DNA from 2 places in the Serratia sp. TSO36 genome. Region 2 is predicted to be linked to the other one. Evidence: predicted binding sites of a transcription regulator. Region 2 holds the regulator's gene; the other holds the start of a gene.
What was found. The regulator LexA, encoded in region 2, represses DNA repair genes until DNA is damaged. The targets are predictions, from matches to a motif close to TNCTGTATGTACATACAGNA.
Positions count from the first base shown of each region.

Region 1: a site for LexA is predicted at 1,749-1,768, ahead of rmuC (DNA recombination protein RmuC). Genes of this name have one in related genera too.

Region 1 covers NZ_JBJZOU010000002.1:254,509-263,953, reverse strand. Annotated here, with positions in the region: gene ubiE (bifunctional demethylmenaquinone methyltransferase/2-methoxy-6-polyprenyl-1,4-benzoquinol methylase UbiE) at 1-56, opposite strand, end outside; gene rmuC (DNA recombination protein RmuC) at 135-1,682, opposite strand; gene ACK3CV_RS01525 (DedA family protein) at 1,823-2,353, opposite strand; gene ACK3CV_RS01520 (tyrosine-protein phosphatase) at 2,433-3,215, opposite strand; gene udp (uridine phosphorylase) at 3,346-4,107, opposite strand; gene ACK3CV_RS01510 (dienelactone hydrolase family protein) at 4,596-5,423, shown strand; gene metE (5-methyltetrahydropteroyltriglutamate--homocysteine S-methyltransferase) at 5,508-7,796, opposite strand; gene metR (HTH-type transcriptional regulator MetR) at 7,887-8,831, shown strand; gene ACK3CV_RS01495 (carboxylate/amino acid/amine transporter) at 8,854-9,445, opposite strand, start outside.
Region 2 covers NZ_JBJZOU010000024.1:418,720-428,164, forward strand. Annotated here, with positions in the region: gene dusA (tRNA dihydrouridine(20/20a) synthase DusA) at 1-758, opposite strand, end outside; gene ACK3CV_RS22705 (sugar O-acetyltransferase) at 869-1,441, opposite strand; gene zur (zinc uptake transcriptional repressor Zur) at 1,686-2,198, shown strand; gene ACK3CV_RS22715 (CsbD family protein) at 2,301-2,510, opposite strand; gene dinF (MATE family efflux transporter DinF) at 2,826-4,163, opposite strand; gene lexA (transcriptional repressor LexA) at 4,266-4,874, opposite strand; gene ACK3CV_RS22730 (diacylglycerol kinase) at 4,977-5,345, opposite strand; gene plsB (glycerol-3-phosphate 1-O-acyltransferase PlsB) at 5,494-7,959, shown strand; gene ubiA (4-hydroxybenzoate octaprenyltransferase) at 8,025-8,897, opposite strand; gene ubiC (chorismate lyase) at 8,915-9,430, opposite strand.

The DNA of each region.
Region 1 (9,445 bases), on a different contig from region 2:
TCTCTAGCGACGGTGCGAAAACCGAAATCGGTGGTTTCCTGCGGTTGATCTGCCATTGTCCTGCCTGCTATTCAGTCAATTTTGTGTGGATGAGTGTACCAGAAGCTCGGAGAATACCCCACCTCGCCACGGCCTCAGCCGTGCGAAACGAAGCCCGGTTCCCCGGCGGTATCGTCATCGTCTTTCGTCTGCGGCAGCGCGGCGACATCGTCGTCGTTCGCCTCTTCCGCTTCATCGTGTTGCGCGCCGGCTTGCTGCGCCAGCAGCGGGTTTATCGGCCGTTTGACCTCAACCCCCAGCGCGCGGAAACCTTCAATTTGGCCGATAAGATTACCACGGCCTTCGCTCAGTTTGTTCATCGCCTGACGATAACTGCCCTGCGCCTTGTCCAGGCTCTGCCCCAGCGCGGACATATCGTCCACGAACAGCCGCATCTTGTCATACAGTTTCGCCGCGCGATCGGCGATGCGCTGCGCGTTCTGGCTTTGATGCTCATAGCGCCACAGGTTGGTGATGGTGCGCAGCGCCACCAGCAACGTGGTCGGGCTGACCAGCATGATGTTGTGCTTGAGCGCTTCGCTGATCAGCTCCGGTTCGCGATCGATAGCCAGCAGGAAGGCGGGCTCGACCGGAATGAACATCAGCACATAGTCCAACGAGCGCAGCCCCGGCAGCTGCTGATAGTCCTTGCGGCCCAGCATGCGAATGTGGCCGCGCAGCGAGGCGATATGTTCGCTCAGCGCCGCTTCGCGCTCCACCTCGTCTTCACCGTTGAAATAGCGCTCGTAGGCGATCAGCGACATCTTGGCGTCGATCACCACGTCCTTGCCCTGCGGCAGGCGCACGATCACATCGGGCTGCATGCGGCTCTGGTGATCCACCCGCACGTTGACCTGCGTTTCATACTCGTGCCCTTCGCGCAGGCCGGAAGCCTCCAGCACCCGGCTCAGCACCACCTCGCCCCAGTTGCCCTGCGTCTTGTTGTCGCCTTTGAGCGCCTTGGTGAGGTTGATGGCTTCGCGCGCCATCTGCGCGTTCAACTGCTGCAGATTGCGTATCTCGTGCGTCAGCGTGTGGCGCTCCCGCGCTTCCTGACCAAAACTGTCCTGCACCTGACGGCGGAACCCGTCCAGCTGTTCACGCAGCGGCAGCAGCAACCGATCCAAGCTTTGCTTATTTTGCTCGTCCACCTTGCGGCCGCTGTGTTCAAAAATGCGGTTGGCGAGGTTTTCAAACTGGGTGGTGAGGCGCTGTTCGCTGTTGATAAGCAGGCGCTGCTTCTCTTCCGCCGCCATGCGCGTCTCTTCCAGACGGATGGTGACTTCGCGCAGCTCGGCCTCCTGCGCGCTGTTGACCTCACGCTGGGCGCGCAGCTCCTGATTAAGCAGTTCACATTCGTTGCGCCAATGGTTGAGCTGTTGCAGCTTTTCATGCCCGGCCGCCAACTGGCTGTGCAGGTTGCGTAGCTCCAGCTCGCTCTGCCGCAGCTGTTGCTCGTGGCGCTGCAGAGCATCCTGCCGCGCCGCCGTTTCCTGCTGCGCCTGCTGCAACGCTTGCTCCAGCAACCGCAGTTCGGTTTCATGTTGCGCATTCGTCTGCTGCACCCGCAGACTGGCGATCAGCCACCCCAACAGCATGCCGATCGCTACGCCGCCAATCCCATAAATCAGACTGGTATCCACCCTGCCTCCTGTTGCACCTTGCCGTTCCGGCGTTTCACACGCCCATTGCCCGTCACGTTAAGGGGAGGCTGTATGGATGTCCAGCCTGATTTTGCCCGCCGAGCACAATATTGCGCGGCGCTGCGCAATTTAGCGAGAAATCAGCCAAGCCACTGGCTGAGCCACTTGATGCCGAATGCCCCTGGCGCCAGAATGCCGAACGCCCAGATCATCGCCGACGTGACGTTGGCCAGTTGGAAATAACGCTGCGGCATGCCGCAAATGCCGCCCACCAGCGGCACCACGGCGCGCAGCGGGCCGAAGAAGCGGCCGATGAAGATGCCCAGCACGCCCCAGCGTTCAAAGAACGCGTGGCCGCGCGCCAGCAGCTGCGGATTGCGCGACAGCGGCCACATATGCGCCACGCGATCCTGATAGTGATAGCCGATCCAGTAAGAGAGCCAGTCGCCGAAAAACGCCCCGACGGCGGCGGCGGCCCAAATCGGCCAAAAGGCGATGCCGCTTTCGCCGATCAGCGCGCCCAGCGCCAGCAGGATCACCGTGGCCGGCAGCAGCAGCGACAAAAACGCCAGCGACTCGCCGAACGCCAGGAAGAAGATGATGGGAATGGCCCAGCCTTCGTGCTGACGCACGACGTCGCTGACCCAGTTGATAACGTCATTGAGGCTCAATGCGGGGCTCCTGATACGCGATAATTCGCCGCCTAGGATAGGCCGGGGCGAGTTAAACCCCGGCTAAACGCGCGGCGATTTACTCGAGGTAGAACGCCTGCAGCGCTTCGCGCTGGGCTGCGCCCAGGCCGTATTCCGCTTCCAGCCAGCGATCGGTGGAACCGTATTGCTGACGGATGCAGCCCAGCGCCGTCATCAGGAACTCCTCGCGCGCGCTGAGCACGTAGGCGAATTGCTCCAGCGCCGCTGCATTCAGCTTGATAGACAGCTGATCCAGCATCTGCTCGCGGAAAGTGGCCAGCGTGGTTTCGGTCAGCAGATAGTCTTCCAGCACCGTCGCTTCGTCGGCCCCCAGCGCGAACAGCACCAGTGCCGAACCGACCCCGGTGCGATCCTTGCCGACCGCGCAGTGCTGCACGATGGCGCCGCCGCCAGGATTGCTCAACAGCTGCGCCAGCCGCTGATAGGCCGCATTGCCGAACGGCAGGCGGCGATACAGCTCCAGCATGAACGCGCGGGCGTCGAAGGCGGCCAGCGTCTCGTTGGTGAGCTTCTCCAGGTTGGCGTTGACTTCGCTGCTCAGCGGGTTGGCCGGCACGTGGTGATAGTCGGCGCCACTCCACAGAATATCCGGCTTGGCCTGCACCTCGTCGGCATCACGGTAGTCCAGCACCGAGCGCACCGGCACGCCGGCGAGAAAGGCGCAGTCGTTTTCCGTCAGCCGCTCGAGGGAACCGGAGCGGAACAGCAGGCCGCGCTTGATGCGGCGCCCGTCGGCCACACCGTTGCCGCCGAAGTCGCGGAAATTGATGCCGCCGTCGAGCGGCGCGAGCGAAGGATGAAGCAGGATCTGGGCGGTCATAAACGTCCTCGTTGTTTTTGTTATGACAACGCGCGGCGGCCATCGGCGCAGCGCTGAGGAGTATCACCGTAACAGATTCGCCGCGAATGGAAAAACGGGCCGCGTCGGCGGCCCGTTGGGGGAAAGGCGATTACAGCAGGCGGCGGGCGGCGTCCACCACGATCTGCACCGCTTTGCTTTCGGTGTTTTTCATGGTCTCGGCGTTCGGGATCTCTTGCTGGGTGCGGTTGACGATCACCCCGGCCACCATGCCGGCACGCAGGCCCTGGCTGGCGCACATGGTCAGCAGCGTGGCGGATTCCATTTCATAGTTCATCACGCCCATCGCCTGCCACTCTTCCATCGAGCCTTTGAAGCGGCTGACCACGCGGCCGGAGTAAGTGTCGTAACGCTCCTGGCCCGGATAGAAGGTATCGGAGGAGGCGGTCACGCCGATGTGCGTGGTGGCGCCGCTGGCCTTGGCCGCTTCCACCAGCGCGGTGGTGCAGGCGAAGTCCGCGACCGCCGGGAACTCCATCGGCGCGAAGTGCAGGCTGGCGCCGTCGAGGCGTACCGCCGCCGTGGTGACCAGTACGTCACCGACGTTGATGTTTGCCTGAATGGCGCCGGTGGTGCCGATGCGCAGGAAGGTGCGAATGCCCAGCTGCGCCAGCTCTTCCACCGCGATAGAGGTAGACGGGCCGCCGATACCGGTAGAGCAGACGATCACCGCCTTGCCGTCCAGCTCCGCGCGCCAGGTAGTGAATTCACGATGGGAGGCCAGATGCACCGGATTTTCCATCAGCTTGGCAATCTTCTCTACGCGCTGCGGATCGCCCGGCACGATGGCAAGCTGGGCCCCTTGTAAATCGTTCTTGGTGAGGCCGAGATGAAAAACGTCAGACTGAGACATACGAGACTCCTCATGGATCATGTTTATTGGGAGGAACAAAAAAGCACTCTACTGAAAATCGCCGCTTAATTACGTGACGAAAATCACTATGAAAAGAGAAACAAATTACATGCTACATATTTTTTGTGATTTTTATCACAAAAAAAGAACTATGACGCATCCGGAACGCGCCGCTAAACCTCAGTCTAGCCGACAAACTCGGCTGCTCCTCGCCCGTTGGTTGCCGGCTGAAACTATTTAGCTCATCAATCCGAAATAACCCCAACTTATCGGTTGCTTAGGGACAAAAAAGCCCTCTAACGCACCTTATGGCACTTACGCGGGGCAAAACGCGTAATAACATGATAAAAAGCGCTTAAAAATGCCGCAAAGCCAGATAATTAGCCGTTTTTTATCGACTTGTCCGAAAGTGCGCCACGCAGCGCCAATAATGGGTAATCTTTCCTATAGTTAATCTCAGCGCTTTTTTCTATTGCACGGAGACCGCAATGAAAACCGAACATGTGATGACATTAGAACAGGCTCAGGGGGGATTCGCCCCGGCCGCCGCGCCATTGGCCGCCTCCGCGATTATCACCGACGAACAGGGCATTCACGCCGGGCAAACGACCATCCCTTCCCAAGGCGATGCGCTGCCGGCCTACGTCGCCAAACCCGCCGACCAGAGCGGCCCTTTCCCCATCGTGCTGGTGGTGCAAGAAATCTTCGGCGTCCATGAACATATTCAGGATCTGTGCCGCCGCCTGGCCAAGCAGGGCTATCTGGCGATCGCGCCCGAGCTCTATTTCCGCCAGGGCGACGCCAACGACTACGCCGATATCGGCGAGCTGTTCCAGCAGTTGGTCACCAAGGTGCCGGATCGTCAGGTGCTGTCGGATCTGGATCACGCCGCGCACTGGGCTATTCGCCACGGCGGCGACGCCGGCAAGCTGGCGATCACCGGTTTTTGCTGGGGCGGCCGCATCACCTGGCTGTACGCGGCGCATAACCCGCAGTTGAAGGCGGCGGTCGCCTGGTACGGCAAACTGGTCGGCGAGAAAACGCTGAACTCGCCGAAGCATCCGGTCGATGTCGCCACCCACCTGTCGGCCCCGGTGCTGGGGCTGTATGGCGGGCAGGACAGCGGTATCCCGCTGGAGACGGTTGAAACCATGCGTCAGGCGATCCGCGCCGCCAACGCCGAGGCCGAAATCGTGGTGTATCCCGAGGTCGGGCATGCATTCAACGCCGATTATCGTTCCAGCTACAACGCCGAAGCGGCGGAGGACGGCTGGCAGCGCATGCTGGCGTGGTTTGCCCAGCACGGCGTCAAATAATTTCCCCCGCATAAAAAAGGGCGCCGAAGCGCCCAATCATCACACCAGTAAATCTATAAGCGGCGGCTTATCCGCCGCACGACATCACGCTTGCTCGCGCAGGCGCTGTGCCGCCAAGACCATGTTGGCCAGCGACTGCCGGGTTTCCGGCCAGCCGCGGGTTTTCAGGCCGCAATCCGGGTTAACCCACAGGCGTTCCGCCGGGATGTTCTGCGCCGCTTTACGCAGCAGCGCTTCAATCCATTCCACGCTCGGCACGTTCGGCGAGTGGATATCGTAGACGCCCGGCCCGATTTCGTTCGGGTATTCGAACTCTTTGAAGGCTTCCAGCAGATCCATATCGGAACGCGAGGTCTCGATGGTGATCACGTCGGCGTCCAGCGCGGCGATGGAGTCCATGATGTCGTTGAACTCGCAGTAACACATGTGGGTGTGGATCTGGGTGTCGTCCCGCGCCACGGCGGCGTTCAGCTTGAAGGCGTCCACCGCCCAGTTCAGATACGCCGCCCAGTCGGATTGGCGCAGCGGCAGCCCTTCGCGCAGCGCGGGTTCGTCGATCTGGATGATGCCGATACCGGCTTTTTCCAGATCTTCCACCTCATCGCGCAGCGCCAGCGCAATCTGCTTGGCAATCACTTCGCGGGTCACGTCTTCACGCGGGAACGACCAGCACAGGATGGTCACCGGCCCGGTCAACATGCCTTTCACCGGCTTGTCGGTCAGCGACTGGGCGAATTTGGCCCATTCGACGGTGATGGCTTCCGGGCGGCTGACGTCACCGATGATCACCGGCGGCTTCACGCAGCGGGAGCCGTAGCTCTGCACCCAGCCATTCTGGGTAAACACGAAGCCGTCCAGGTTCTCACCGAAATACTCCACCATGTCGTTGCGCTCGGCTTCACCGTGCACCAGCACGTCCAGCCCAAGGCGCTCCTGCTCGACGATCGCCTGTTTGATGTGCTCACCGATGCTGGTGCGGTAGTTGTTGCCGTCCAAACGGCCCTGTTTGAAGTCCAGACGCAGGCCGCGGATCTCGGTGGTCTGCGGGAACGAACCGATGGTGGTGGTCGGCCAGGCCGGCAGGTTGAAACGTTCGCGCTGCGCCCTGGCGCGTTCGGCGTAAGCGCTGTGGCGTTCGCTGTCCTGCGCGGTGATCGCCGCCAGGCGGCGCTCAACCTGTGGGTTGTGCACGCGGCTCGACTGACGGCGGGCGCGGATCGGCGCGCTGTAGGCGTCCAGTTCGGCCCGTTTCGTCGCGTCAGGCGCGTTCAGCGCCGAGCTCAACAGCGCCAGCTCGGCGCATTTTTGCAGGGCGAAGGCGAACCAGCTTTTCACTTCTTCGTCCAGACGGCTTTCCACGCTCAGATCGATCGGGCTGTGCAGCAGTGAACAGGAGCTGCCGATCCACAGCGGACGGCTGCCCACCAGCGGCTGCAGACGTTCGAACCAGCGGCTCAGATCGGCGCGCCAGACGTTGCGGCCGTTGATTACCCCCAGCGACAGCAGCCAGTCTTGCGGCAATGCGGCGCTCAGCGCGGCGATATCGTCATGGCCGGCGACCAGATCGACATGCAGCCCCTGCACCGGCAGCGTGCGGACGGTATCGAGGTTGTGGCCGACGCTGTCGAAATACGTGGTCAGCAGCAGCTTCACCTGCCCCTGCAGCGCGTCGTAAGCCGGTTTGAACGCATCCAGCCAGGCTTGCGGCAGTTCCAGCACCAGCGCAGGCTCATCAATTTGCACCCACTCGACGCCGCGTTTCGCCAGCTCGGCCAGCACCTGTTGGTAAACCGGCAGGATGTCTTTCAGCAGCGACAGGCGGTCGAACGGCTCGCCCTTCACCTTACCCAGCCACAGATAGGTCACCGGGCCCAGCAGCACCGGCTTGATGCGATGGCCGAGCGCCAGCGCTTCGTCCACTTCGTCCAGCAACTGAGTCCAGCCCAGCTTGAACTGCTGGCCTTGCTGGAATTCGGGCACCATGTAGTGATAGTTGGTGTTGAACCATTTGGTCATTTCCGCCGCGGCCGCCGGCTCGCCGGTCGGTGCGCGGCCACGGCCGATGCGAAACAGCGTGTCCAGATCGATCGTGCCATCCGCATTCTGATGGCGCGCCGGCACGTTGCCCAGCAGCAGGCTGGTGGTCAACACATGATCGTACCAGGCGAAATCGCCGACCGGCACCAAATCCACCCCGGCCTGCTGTTGCTGTTGCCAATGACGAGCGCGCAGCTCGCGGCCAACCGCCAACAGCTCTTCCTGCGTTGAGTTGCCGGCCCAGTAGCTTTCCTGAGCTTTTTTCAGCTCACGTCGTAGCCCAACGCGAGGAAAACCCAGTGTGTGATTCAAAATTGCCATCGTCATATTCCCCATTTAGCCGTCCAGATGTTTACACATCCATAATCAGCAGGTACTGTATTAACCACAAGCGCAATTTATTCACTGTCAATGTGAAGGACTCTCATGATCGAACTGAAACATTTACGGACGCTGCAGGCCCTGCGCAACAGCGGTTCGTTGGCGGGGGCGGCGGCCCAACTTCATCAGACGCAGTCTGCCCTGTCGCACCAGTTCAGCGATCTTGAGCAACGTCTGGGCTTCAAGCTGTTCGTGCGCAAGAGCCAGCCGCTGCGCTTCACCGCCCAGGGCGAGATCCTGCTGCAGCTGGCAGAACAGGTGCTGCCGCAGATCCAACAGGCGCTGCAGGCCTGCCACGAACCGCACCAGACCACGCTGCGCATCGCCATCGAATGCCACAGCTGCATTCAGTGGCTGACGCCGGCGCTGGACAACTTCCGCCGGCGTTTCCCGCAGGTGGTGATGGACTTTACTTCCGGCGTGACTTTCGATCCGCAGCCGGCCTTGCAACAGGGCGAGCTGGATCTGGTCATGACGTCGGATATTCTGCCGCGCAGCGGCCTGCACTATTCACCGATGTTCGATTTCGAGGTACGCCTGGTGCTGGCGCCGGATCATCCGCTGGCCGGCAAGCCGCACATCGAGCCGGAAGACTTGAGTGACGAAACGCTGTTGATTTACCCGGTGCAGCGCCAGCGGCTGGATATCTGGCGGCATTTTCTGCAGCCGGCGGGCGTTAGCCCGGCGTTGAAGAACGTCGATAACACGCTGCTGCTGATCCAGATGGTATCGGCGCGGATGGGGATTGCGGCGCTGCCGCACTGGGTGGTGGAAAGTTTCGAACAACAGGGGCTGATAGTGACCAAAACCCTGGGTGACGGCCTGTGGAGCCGCCTGTATGCCGCCGTGCGCGACGGCGAACAGCGCCAGGCGGTGACCGAAGCCTTTATCCGCTCGGCCCGCCAGCACGCCTGCGATCATCTGCCGTTTGTGCGCGACGCGGCACGCCCTGGCGCCGCCGGCGCCAAAGCGTTGACGGCCGACGTATAAACGTGCCGGGTGGCCCGCCCGCTTAGCCGAGCCGTTTCGGCGCCACCCAGCGCCGGTGCACCCACAGCGAAGCGACGATCACCGCCCCGCCAATGATAAAGCTCGGCCAATGCGGCTGCTGTTGCCAGATGGCCAGGTTGACCAACAAACCGGCCGGCACATGCATGTTGTTCATGATGCCGAGCGTGCCGGCATCCACCTGCGTCGCACCATAGTTCCACATAAAGTAGCCCAGCCCCGATGCCACCACGCCCAGCCAGATCAACACGCCCCACTGCAGATTGGTGGTCGGCAGCTGCTGCGGATTGCCCCACAGGAACCAGGCCACCACCGCCACCACCGCCGCCCCCAGGTAGAACCAGGAAAATGCGGTGTGCTGCGGCAAGGGGTGCACCTCCATCAGGCGCTTATAGCCGACCATGCCGATGGCGAAGCTGATATTCGCCGCCTGCACCAACAGCAGCCCCCACCAAAAGTGTTCGCTCAGCTGGTGATAGCGGATGATCGCCGCGCCCAGCACCGCCAGCAGCGCGCTGAATACGTAGCCCCAACGCAGGCGTCGGCCGCTCAGCAAATCGTAGATCAAGGTGATGTACAGCGGCGTCAGCACGGTG
Region 2 (9,445 bases):
AACAGTTCGCTGTCGACCCGCGCCAGGATGCCCGGATTCTGGTACGCTTCGCGCCCCATCATCACGCCGTCCAGATGCTGCAGGTGCTGCCGCGCCTCCTCCAGCGTTTTCACCCCGCCGTTGATGGCGATGGTCAACGCAGGGAAATCCCGTTTCAGCTGATAGACGCGCGGATAGTCCAGCGGCGGCACTTCGCGGTTCTCTTTCGGGCTGAGGCCGGAGAGCCAGGCCTTGCGCGCGTGGATGGTGAACATGTCGCACTCACCGCGCCCGGCGACGGTCTCGATAAAGTCGCACAGGAAGGCGTAGCTGTCCTGATCGTCGATGCCGATGCGGGTCTTCACCGTCACCGGGATCGACACCACGTCGCGCATCGCCTTGATGCAGTCGGCGACCAGCGTCGCCTGCCCCATCAAACAGGCGCCGAACATGCCGTTTTGCACGCGATCGGACGGGCAGCCGACGTTGAGGTTAATCTCGTCGTAACCGCGCTGCTCCGCCAGTTTGGCGCAGTGCGCCAGCGCGGCCGGATCGCTGCCGCCCAGCTGCAGCGCCACCGGATGCTCTTCTTCGCTGTAGGCCAGGTAGTCGCCTTTGCCGTGGATGATCGCGCCGGTGGTCACCATTTCGGTGTACAGCAGCGTTTCCTTGGTCAGCAGGCGGTGGAAGTAACGGCAATGACGATCGGTCCAGTCGAGCATCGGCGCGATGGAGAAACGATTGGCGGCGTAGGTTGGGGCGTGGTTGTCTTTCGTCATGCTGAGTTACTGGCTACCTGAGTCTGTCTGGGTTCAACGAACGGCGCGCGGCCGCAAACGGCTATTATAACGACAATCGGCGCCGTTGGGAAAACCGCCTTATCTGCGCCCTATTCCAACGCGCGGATAACCCGGCACGGCTGCCCCAGCGCCAGCACGTTGGCCGGGATGTCGCCGGTCACGATGCTGCCCGCGCCGATAGTGGTGCCGTCGCCGATGGTCACTCCGGGCAAGATCACCACGTTACCGCCGATCCACACATTGCTGCCGATGGACACCGGCTGCGCCGAGGTGCGGAAAGGGAAAGCCGGGTCACCGGTAAAGCGTTCACCGGCCTTCAGCGGATGACTCGGCGTGTAGATTTGCACGTTGGGGCCGATCAGCGTGTTGTCGCCGATGGTGATGGTATTGCAGTCGAGGAACACCGCATTGACGTTGATAAAACAGTTCTTGCCGATGCGGACATGCTGCCCGTAGTCGCACCAGAACGGCGTTTCGATCCAGCTCGCCTCGCCCCAGGCGCCGAACAGTTCGCCCAGCAGACGGTTTTTCTCGTCCGTCTGATGCGAATCCAGCTCGCCCAGGCTTTTGGTCAACGCCCTGGCCCGATGGTACATAGCAATCAATTCTTCATCGCGGCTGTTGTACACCTGGCCGCTTAACAGCTTCTCTCTTTCCGTCATCGCACAAGGCTCCTGCTCATCACGCGGGTGAAGCGCGTTATACCGCTCTCGCCCGCCGCTCTCCAGCGCTAAAACCGGCAATGTTGATTTGTCGCCCTGCGGCGGGGAAAAGTTGTGATGCATCTCTCTTTTAGCGCACTCTGCGCGCCTTTCCCTGCGCTATCCTCAGGGGAAAGGGGGCAACTCTCGGCGATTCGCCGTAATCATGGTAAAATCGGCTTTTTTACGTACCGGGATATTTGCGATGAACTCAACCACCCAGGAAAAGCTGCTGGCGCAGGCGGAACGCCTCTGCCAGCAACGCAATGTGCGATTGACGCCGCAGCGGCTGGAAGTGCTGCGTCTGATGACTCAGCAACCCGGTGCAATCAGCGCTTATGACCTGCTCGATCTGCTGCGCGTCGCCGAACCGCAGGCCAAGCCGCCGACGGTATACCGCGCGCTGGATTTTCTGCTGGAGCAAGGGTTTATCCATAGAGTGGAATCCGCCAACAGCTACGTGCTGTGCCACCATTTTGAACAGCCGATGCACACGTCCGCACTGTTTATCTGCGACCGCTGCGGCCAGGTGACCGAACGCACTACCGAAGGCGTAGAGGAAACGCTGCAGAAGCTGGCGCAGGAAGCAGGATTTGCGCTGCGGCACAGCGTGGTGGAAGCGCACGGTCTGTGCGCCGGCTGCGTGGAGGTTGAGGCGTGCGACAGCAAGCATGACTGCGCCGAACACGATCACAGCATCGCCATCAAGAAGAAGTAAGACGAAGTCAGGTACCTCCCTGTACCTGCGGCCGGGGCGCCAGAGGATGAGAGCGACGCCGGCCTGCGCTGGGCAAGCCGCCTTCAATGGCGGCCCTGCAAATTACCAGCGGTGTTTGGTGTGTTCTTCCCAGGCTTTCACCTCTTTTTCGGCCGCCTCTTTCTGGTAACCGTAGCGCTCCTGGATTTTGCCGACCAGCTGTTCGCGTTTCCCTTCGATGACCGTCAGATCGTCATCGGTCAGCTTGCCCCATTTTTCCTTCACTTTGCCTTTCAGCTGCTTCCAGTTACCGTCGGCTTGATCTTTATTCATAGTCTCTCCGTTAACCTGTGGTGAATCAGTGATCCCTGTCGCCGGCCGGGGTTAACCAGAAATTTTTCTGGCTGATGCTCCCTTCACCTTAAGGAGCACCGTTCCCCTTCATGTACCAGCCACATGATTCATTCTAGTTAAACGTGGAAATAAAAAAGCCAAAACACAGAACAAAAAACCATTAACTGACAAAATAAAAACAAAAAACGCCAGCAAACAACGAACTAACGCGAACGGGACTAGGCTGAAAACATGTAAGCAAACATGACATAAAACATAAGAAAAACTAACCATTACCCCAACAGAACGCCCGGGTTAATGTGCGGTAAACCAGCTGCCGCGCACCTGGTGGCGGTGCCAAATCCAGCCCAACGCCACGCCGCGCAACGTCAGAAACACCGCCAGCGCCAGCCAAAGCCCGTGGTTGCCAAGCAGCGGCACGCTGAACAGCGTCAGACCATACCCTGCCGCAGCCACCGCCATGCTGTTACGCATCTCGGCGCCGCGCGTGGCGCCGATAAACATGCCGTCCAGCAAATAGCACCACACCCCGACCAGCGGCAGAATGACCTGCCACGGTAAATAATGGGCAGCCAACGCACGCAGCTCCGGCAAGGAGGTCAACGCCGCCACTATCTGCTGGCCGGTAACGGCATACGCCAGGCCGAAGGCCAACGCGACCAGCCCCGCCTGCCTGCAGGCCGCGTGCCACACCTTACGCAGTTGGCTATCGTCCCGGGCGCCGTAGGCGTGGCCTGAATGGGCCTCCACCGCATAAGCGAAGCCGTCGAGCGCATAGGCGGTGAACGTCAGCAGATTCATCAATACCGCATTGACCGCCACCACCTCGCTCCCCAGACGAGCGCCGAAAATGGTCAGCGACGCAAAGCACAGTTGCAGCAACAGTGAACGCAACATGATGTCGCGGTTGAGCGCCAGCAGGCGACGCAGATCGCCGCGCCAGGCCTGGCGCAGCATCGGCAGGGTAATATCGCGCAGGCGCATCACCCGCCACGCCAGCCACAGGCCGAGCAACAGCGTGGCGTATTCGGCGATGGCGGTGGCCGCCGCCGCCCCTCGAACGTTCCAGCCCAGGCCCATCACCAGCCAGATATCCAGTACGATATTCAGCAGGTTGCCGACGATCAGCAGGATCACCGGCGCCCGCACGTACTGCACGCCGAGCAGCCAGCCCAGCAGCACCAGATTGGCCAGCGCCGCCGGGGCGCTGAGCCAGCGGATCTCAAGAAAACGCCGCGCCTGTTCCAGCACTTCGCCATCGCCACCGACGATCCGCAGCGCCAGTTCGATCAACGGATAACGCAGCAGGACGATCGCCGCTCCGGCCAGCAGCGCCAACAGCAGCGGTTGCATAAAGGCGCGCGCCAGCGCCTGCGGGTTCTGTGCCCCCAGCGCCTGCGCCGCCAGGCCGGTGGTGCTCATGCGCAGGAACAACAGCAGCATGAACAGGAAGCTGGTCGCCACCGCGCCGATCGCGACCCCCCCCAGATAGATCGGGCTGTCGAGGTGGCCGATCACCGCGGTGTCCACCAGCCCGAGCAGCGGCACGGTAATATTGGAGAAAATCATCGGCAGAGCCAGGCGCCACAGAGCTTTATCGGTGTCGCTGGTAAAGGCGGAAATCAAGCGCATGATGAGACGTTCCCGTAGCGGTGGCGAATGGCAAGGTCAGAAACAAAAACGCCCCAGAACAGGGGCGATTGATACAAGGAGGCGGCACTGAGGGTGCGACGATTAAATCCAGTCGCCGTTGCGGATCACGCCGACCGCCAGCCCTTCGATAGTGAAATTCTGCTGACGCAGATCGACCACGATCGGTTGGAATTCGTTGTTCTCCGGCAGCAGTTCAACCACGTTGCCGTGCTTTTTCAGGCGCTTGACCGTCACTTCGTCTTCGATGCGCGCCACCACGACCTGGCCATTGCGCACGTCTTGCGTTTTGTGCACCGCCAGCAGATCGCCGTCCAGAATGCCGATGTCGCGCATCGACATGCCGTTCACCCGCAGCAGGAAATCGGCGCTCGGTTTAAACAGGGAAGGATCCACCTGGTAGTGCCCTTCGATGTGCTGCTGCGCCAGCAGCGGCTCGCCGGCGGCGACACGGCCGATCAGCGGCAGCCCCTCTTCTTCTTCCATCAGCAGGCGGATACCGCGCGAAGCACCGGAGACGATTTCGATCACGCCTTTGCGTGCCAGCGCCTTCAGGTGTTCTTCAGCGGCGTTAGGCGAACGGAACCCCAGACGCATCGCGATCTCGGCACGCGTTGGCGGCATGCCCGTTTGCGAAATGTGCTCGCGAATCAGGTCGTAGACCTCTTGCTGTCTGGTAGTTAGTGCTTTCATTCCGCCCCCTGTTTGTTTATACAGTCTTGCTGTGAGTATATACAGGTAAGCGCGGATTGGGAACCGAAGATTAAATAAAAATCAGTCAGTAGGCGCTTTTCGTCAGCCGAAGTGCTGCCATAAGACCGTGCCCCAAACGAACAGCGCGAGCACGATCGCCAGCGACACCGCCGCCGATCCCATGTCCTTGGCCCGGCCGGACAGCTCGTGATGTTCGCTGCCGATGCGATCCACAACCGCCTCGATCGCGCTGTTCAGGATCTCGACGATCATCACCAGCGCTACCGATCCGATCAATAAAATGCGCGCTATCGCACCCACATCCAGCCAGACAGCCAGTATGATAGCCAGGAGGGTGACCACCAGTTCCTGGCGGAACGCCGCTTCGTGCTGCCAGGCGGCGGAAAGCCCTTTATAGGAGTAGCCGGCGGCCTTAATGATGCGGGTCAGGCCGGTTGCTTGGTTTGCCATGTTTTCGTGCCTTTCTCAGAGGTCGGTCATAATAAAAAGAGTCTAGAACAGTCCGCGCTGACGGCTCTCGGATTTCGAACACCACAGATCTGCTACCCGGTTTCTGGTATGCTTGCGGCGCATTGCTAACAAGAGGCTTCACGTTGTTATGTCAGGTTGGCGTAAAATTTATTATAAAATATTGAATTTACCACTTAAATTGTTGGTAAGAAGTAAGGTCATCCCTTCAGATCCGGTTACCGAGCTAGGGTTGGATCCCTCACGGCCGATTTTGTATGTTTTACCTTACAATTCCAAGGCGGATTTGCTGACGCTGCGCACCCAGTGCCTGGCGCAGGATCTGCCCGATCCGCTCAACTCGCTGGAGATCGACGGCACCGTGCTGCCGAGCTACGTGTTCATTCACGACGGCCCGCGCGTGTTCCGCTATTACACCCCGAAAGAAGAGTCGGTAAAGCTGTTCCACGACTATCTGGATCTGCATCGCAGCAATCCGGATCTCGACATTCAGATGCTGCCGGTTTCGGTGATGTTCGGCCGCTCACCGGGCCGCGAAGGCCACGGTACGCCGCACCTGCGTCTGTTGAACGGCGTGCAGAAATTCTTCGCCGTGCTGTGGCTCGGCCGCGACAGCTTCGTGCGTTTCTCCAACACCGTTTCGCTGCGCCGCATGGCCACCGAACACGGAACGGATAAAACCATCGCGCAGAAACTGGCGCGCGTGGCGCGCATGCACTTCTCGCGTCAGCGCCTGGCCGCCGTGGGCCCGAGCCTGCCGGCCCGTCAGGATCTGTTTAACAAGCTGTTGGCGTCCAAAGCGATCGAAAAAGCGGTCGAGGACGAAGCGCGCAGCAAGAAGATCTCGCATGAGAAGGCCCAGCAAAACGCCATCGCGCTGATGGAAGAGATCGCCGCCGATTTCTCCTACGAAACCGTGCGCCTGTCCGACCGCGTGCTGAGCTGGACCTGGAACCGGCTGTATCAGGGCATCAACGTCACCAACGCCGAGCGCGTGCGCCAGCTGGCGCAGGACGGCCACGAGATCGTCTACGTGCCCTGCCACCGCAGCCACATGGACTATCTACTGCTGTCCTACGTGCTGTATCACCAGGGCCTGGTGCCGCCGCACATCGCCGCCGGCATCAACCTCAACTTCTGGCCGGCCGGCCCGATCTTCCGTCGCCTGGGCGCGTTCTTCATCCGCCGCACCTTCAAGGGCAACAAGCTGTACTCGACGGTGTTCCGCGAATACCTCGGCGAGCTGTTCACCCGCGGTTACTCGGTGGAATACTTCGTGGAAGGCGGCCGTTCCCGCACCGGGCGCCTGCTGGAGCCGAAGACCGGCACCCTGTCGATGACCATCCAGGCGATGCTGCGCGGCGGCACCCGTCCGATCACGCTGGTGCCGATTTACATCGGTTACGAGCACGTGATGGAAGTGGGTACCTATGCCAAAGAGCTGCGCGGCGCCACCAAGGAAAAAGAGAGCCTGCCGCAGATGCTGCGCGGCCTGCGCAAGCTGCGCAACCTGGGCCAGGGTTACGTCAACTTCGGCGAGCCGCTGCCGTTGACGGCTTACCTCAACCAGAACGTGCCGCAGTGGCGCGAGTCGATCGATCCGATCGAAGCCCAGCGCCCAAGCTGGCTGACGCCGACGGTCAACGATCTGGCCGGCCAGATCATGGTGCGCATCAACAACGCCGCCGCGGCCAACGCCATGAACCTGTGTTCCACCGCGCTGCTGGCCTCGCGCCAGCGTTCGCTGACCCGCGAACAGCTGATCGAACAGCTCGAGTGCTACCTGCAGCTGATGCGCAACGCGCCTTACGCGCGTGACGTCACCGTGCCGACGCAAACGCCGGACGAGCTGCTGGATCACGCGCTGAACATGAACAAGTTCGAGGTGGAGAAGGACAGCATCGGCGACATCATCATCCTGCCGCGCGAGCAGGCGGTGCTGATGACCTATTACCGCAACAACATCCACCACCTGCTGGTGCTGCCATCGCTGATCGCCAGCATCGTGATGCATCACCGCCGGGTATCGCGCGCCGAGCTGCTGCGCCAAATCGGCATGATCTATCCGATGCTGAAAGCCGAGCTGTTCCTGCATGACGACAAGGAACAGCTGCCGGAGGTGCTGCGGCCGGTGATCGACGAGCTGATCCGTCAACAGCTGATCTGCGACAAAGGCGACGAGCTGGTGCTGAACCCGGCGCGCATTCGTCCGCTGCAGCTGCTGGCCGCCGGGGTGCGCGAAACCCTGCAACGCTACGCCATCACCATGTCGATCCTCAGCGCCAACCCGAGCATCAACCGCGGCGCGCTGGAGAAAGAGAGCCGCATCATGGCGCAGCGTCTGTCGGTGCTGCACGGCATCAACGCGCCGGAATTCTTCGACAAGGCGGTGTTCTCCACCCTGGTGGCGACGCTGCGCGAAGAAGGCTATATCAACGACAGCGGCGATGCGATCCGCGAGCACACCCTCGAGGTGTACAACATGCTGAGCGATCTGATCACGCCGGAGATCAAGCTGACCATCGAAAGCGTCAACATGCCGGAAGAAACCAACGCCCTGCCGCAATCCGATGCGGAAGAAGAGAAAGACGAGTGATTTCGCCCGGCGCGGAAACACAAAAGGCACCCTCGGGGTGCCTTTTTTCTTGCGGAAGGGAAGCGTTACGTCGGCAGATAGCTCAGCGCGATGCCGATGAACACCACCAGCCCTACATAGTTGTTCTGCAGGAAGGCCTTGAAGCAGGCCTCGCGCTCGCGGCCGGCGATCTGTTTCTGCTGGTGAATGAACAGCGCGCCCGCCAGCAGCAGTGACCAGTAAAACGCCCCGCCGAGCTGCGCCAGATAACCGACCCACACCAGCAGCAGCAGCGTCGCGAACTGCAACAGCCCGACGATCAGCTTGTCATAACGGCCGAACAGGATAGCGGTGGATTTGATGCCGATCTTCAGGTCATCGTCGCGGTCGACCATCGCATACAGCGTGTCGTAGGCCACCGTCCAGCAGATGTTGGCCAGCAGCAGCAGCCAGCAGCTGAGCGGCAGCGATTCGCTGACCGCCGCATAGCCCATCGGAATGCCCCAGCCGAACGCGGCGCCCAGCACGAACTGCGGCAGGTTGGTCACCCGCTTCATGAACGGGTACGCCCAGGCCAGCGCCAGCGCCGCCAGCGACAGCCAGATGGTCATCGCATTGAGCGTCAACACCAGGCAGAACGAGATCAGCACCAGCACCACGAACAGCACCTTGGCCTCTTTCGCGCTCACCCGGCCGCTCGGCATCGGCCGCCCGGCGGTGCGTTTCACGTAGCCGTCCACCGCGCGATCGGCGTAGTCATTCACCACGCAGCCGGCGGCGCGCATCAGGAACACGCCGAGCACGAACACCAGCAAAATCGACAGCGGCGGCACGCCTTTCCCGGCCAGCCACAGCGCCCACAGCGTCGGCCACAGCAGCAACAGCGTGCCGATCGGTTTATCAATGCGCATCAAATGGCTGTAAGCCCGCCATTTACTTTGAGTCACGCTTCCCTCCAAGGTCTTGCTCTCCTCTCTTATGCAGGAACCGCTGAATACAGCGGCGAAGCCGGTAAAAACAGTTCGGTCAGCAACAGCGGTTTGCCCGCCAGCCGCAGCCGTGAACGGCGCGCCCACAGCGCGTCCTGTCGGCCGATATGGATATAGTCGCGGGTCAGCTCGCCGCTGCTGAACAGGTAGCGCCCCAGCGGCAGCGTGCCCAGATCCACCAGCGCCTGGTCGGGGCCGGTCAGCGTATTTTCCGGGATCACCGTGCGCCCCAGCAGCCAGGGCTGGTCATCGCCCAGCAGCACCACTTCGCGCAGCCAGTAGCGCGGGCTGTCGGGCAGGTGCTTCGCCTCGTCGCCCAGCGCCTCGCGCGTGACGAAGCATTCGCGCTGCGGTTCGACGCGCACCTGGGCGCAATGGCGTTCAAATCGGCGGGTCATGGAGCCTAACTCCATCAGCCAGTCGCTGACGGTGGCGGGCGCCGGAGGATCCTGTTCGGACAACCACTCCAGCGGCGGCAGGATGGAATCCCTGATGCCAGACATTGCTTTACTCCTCGC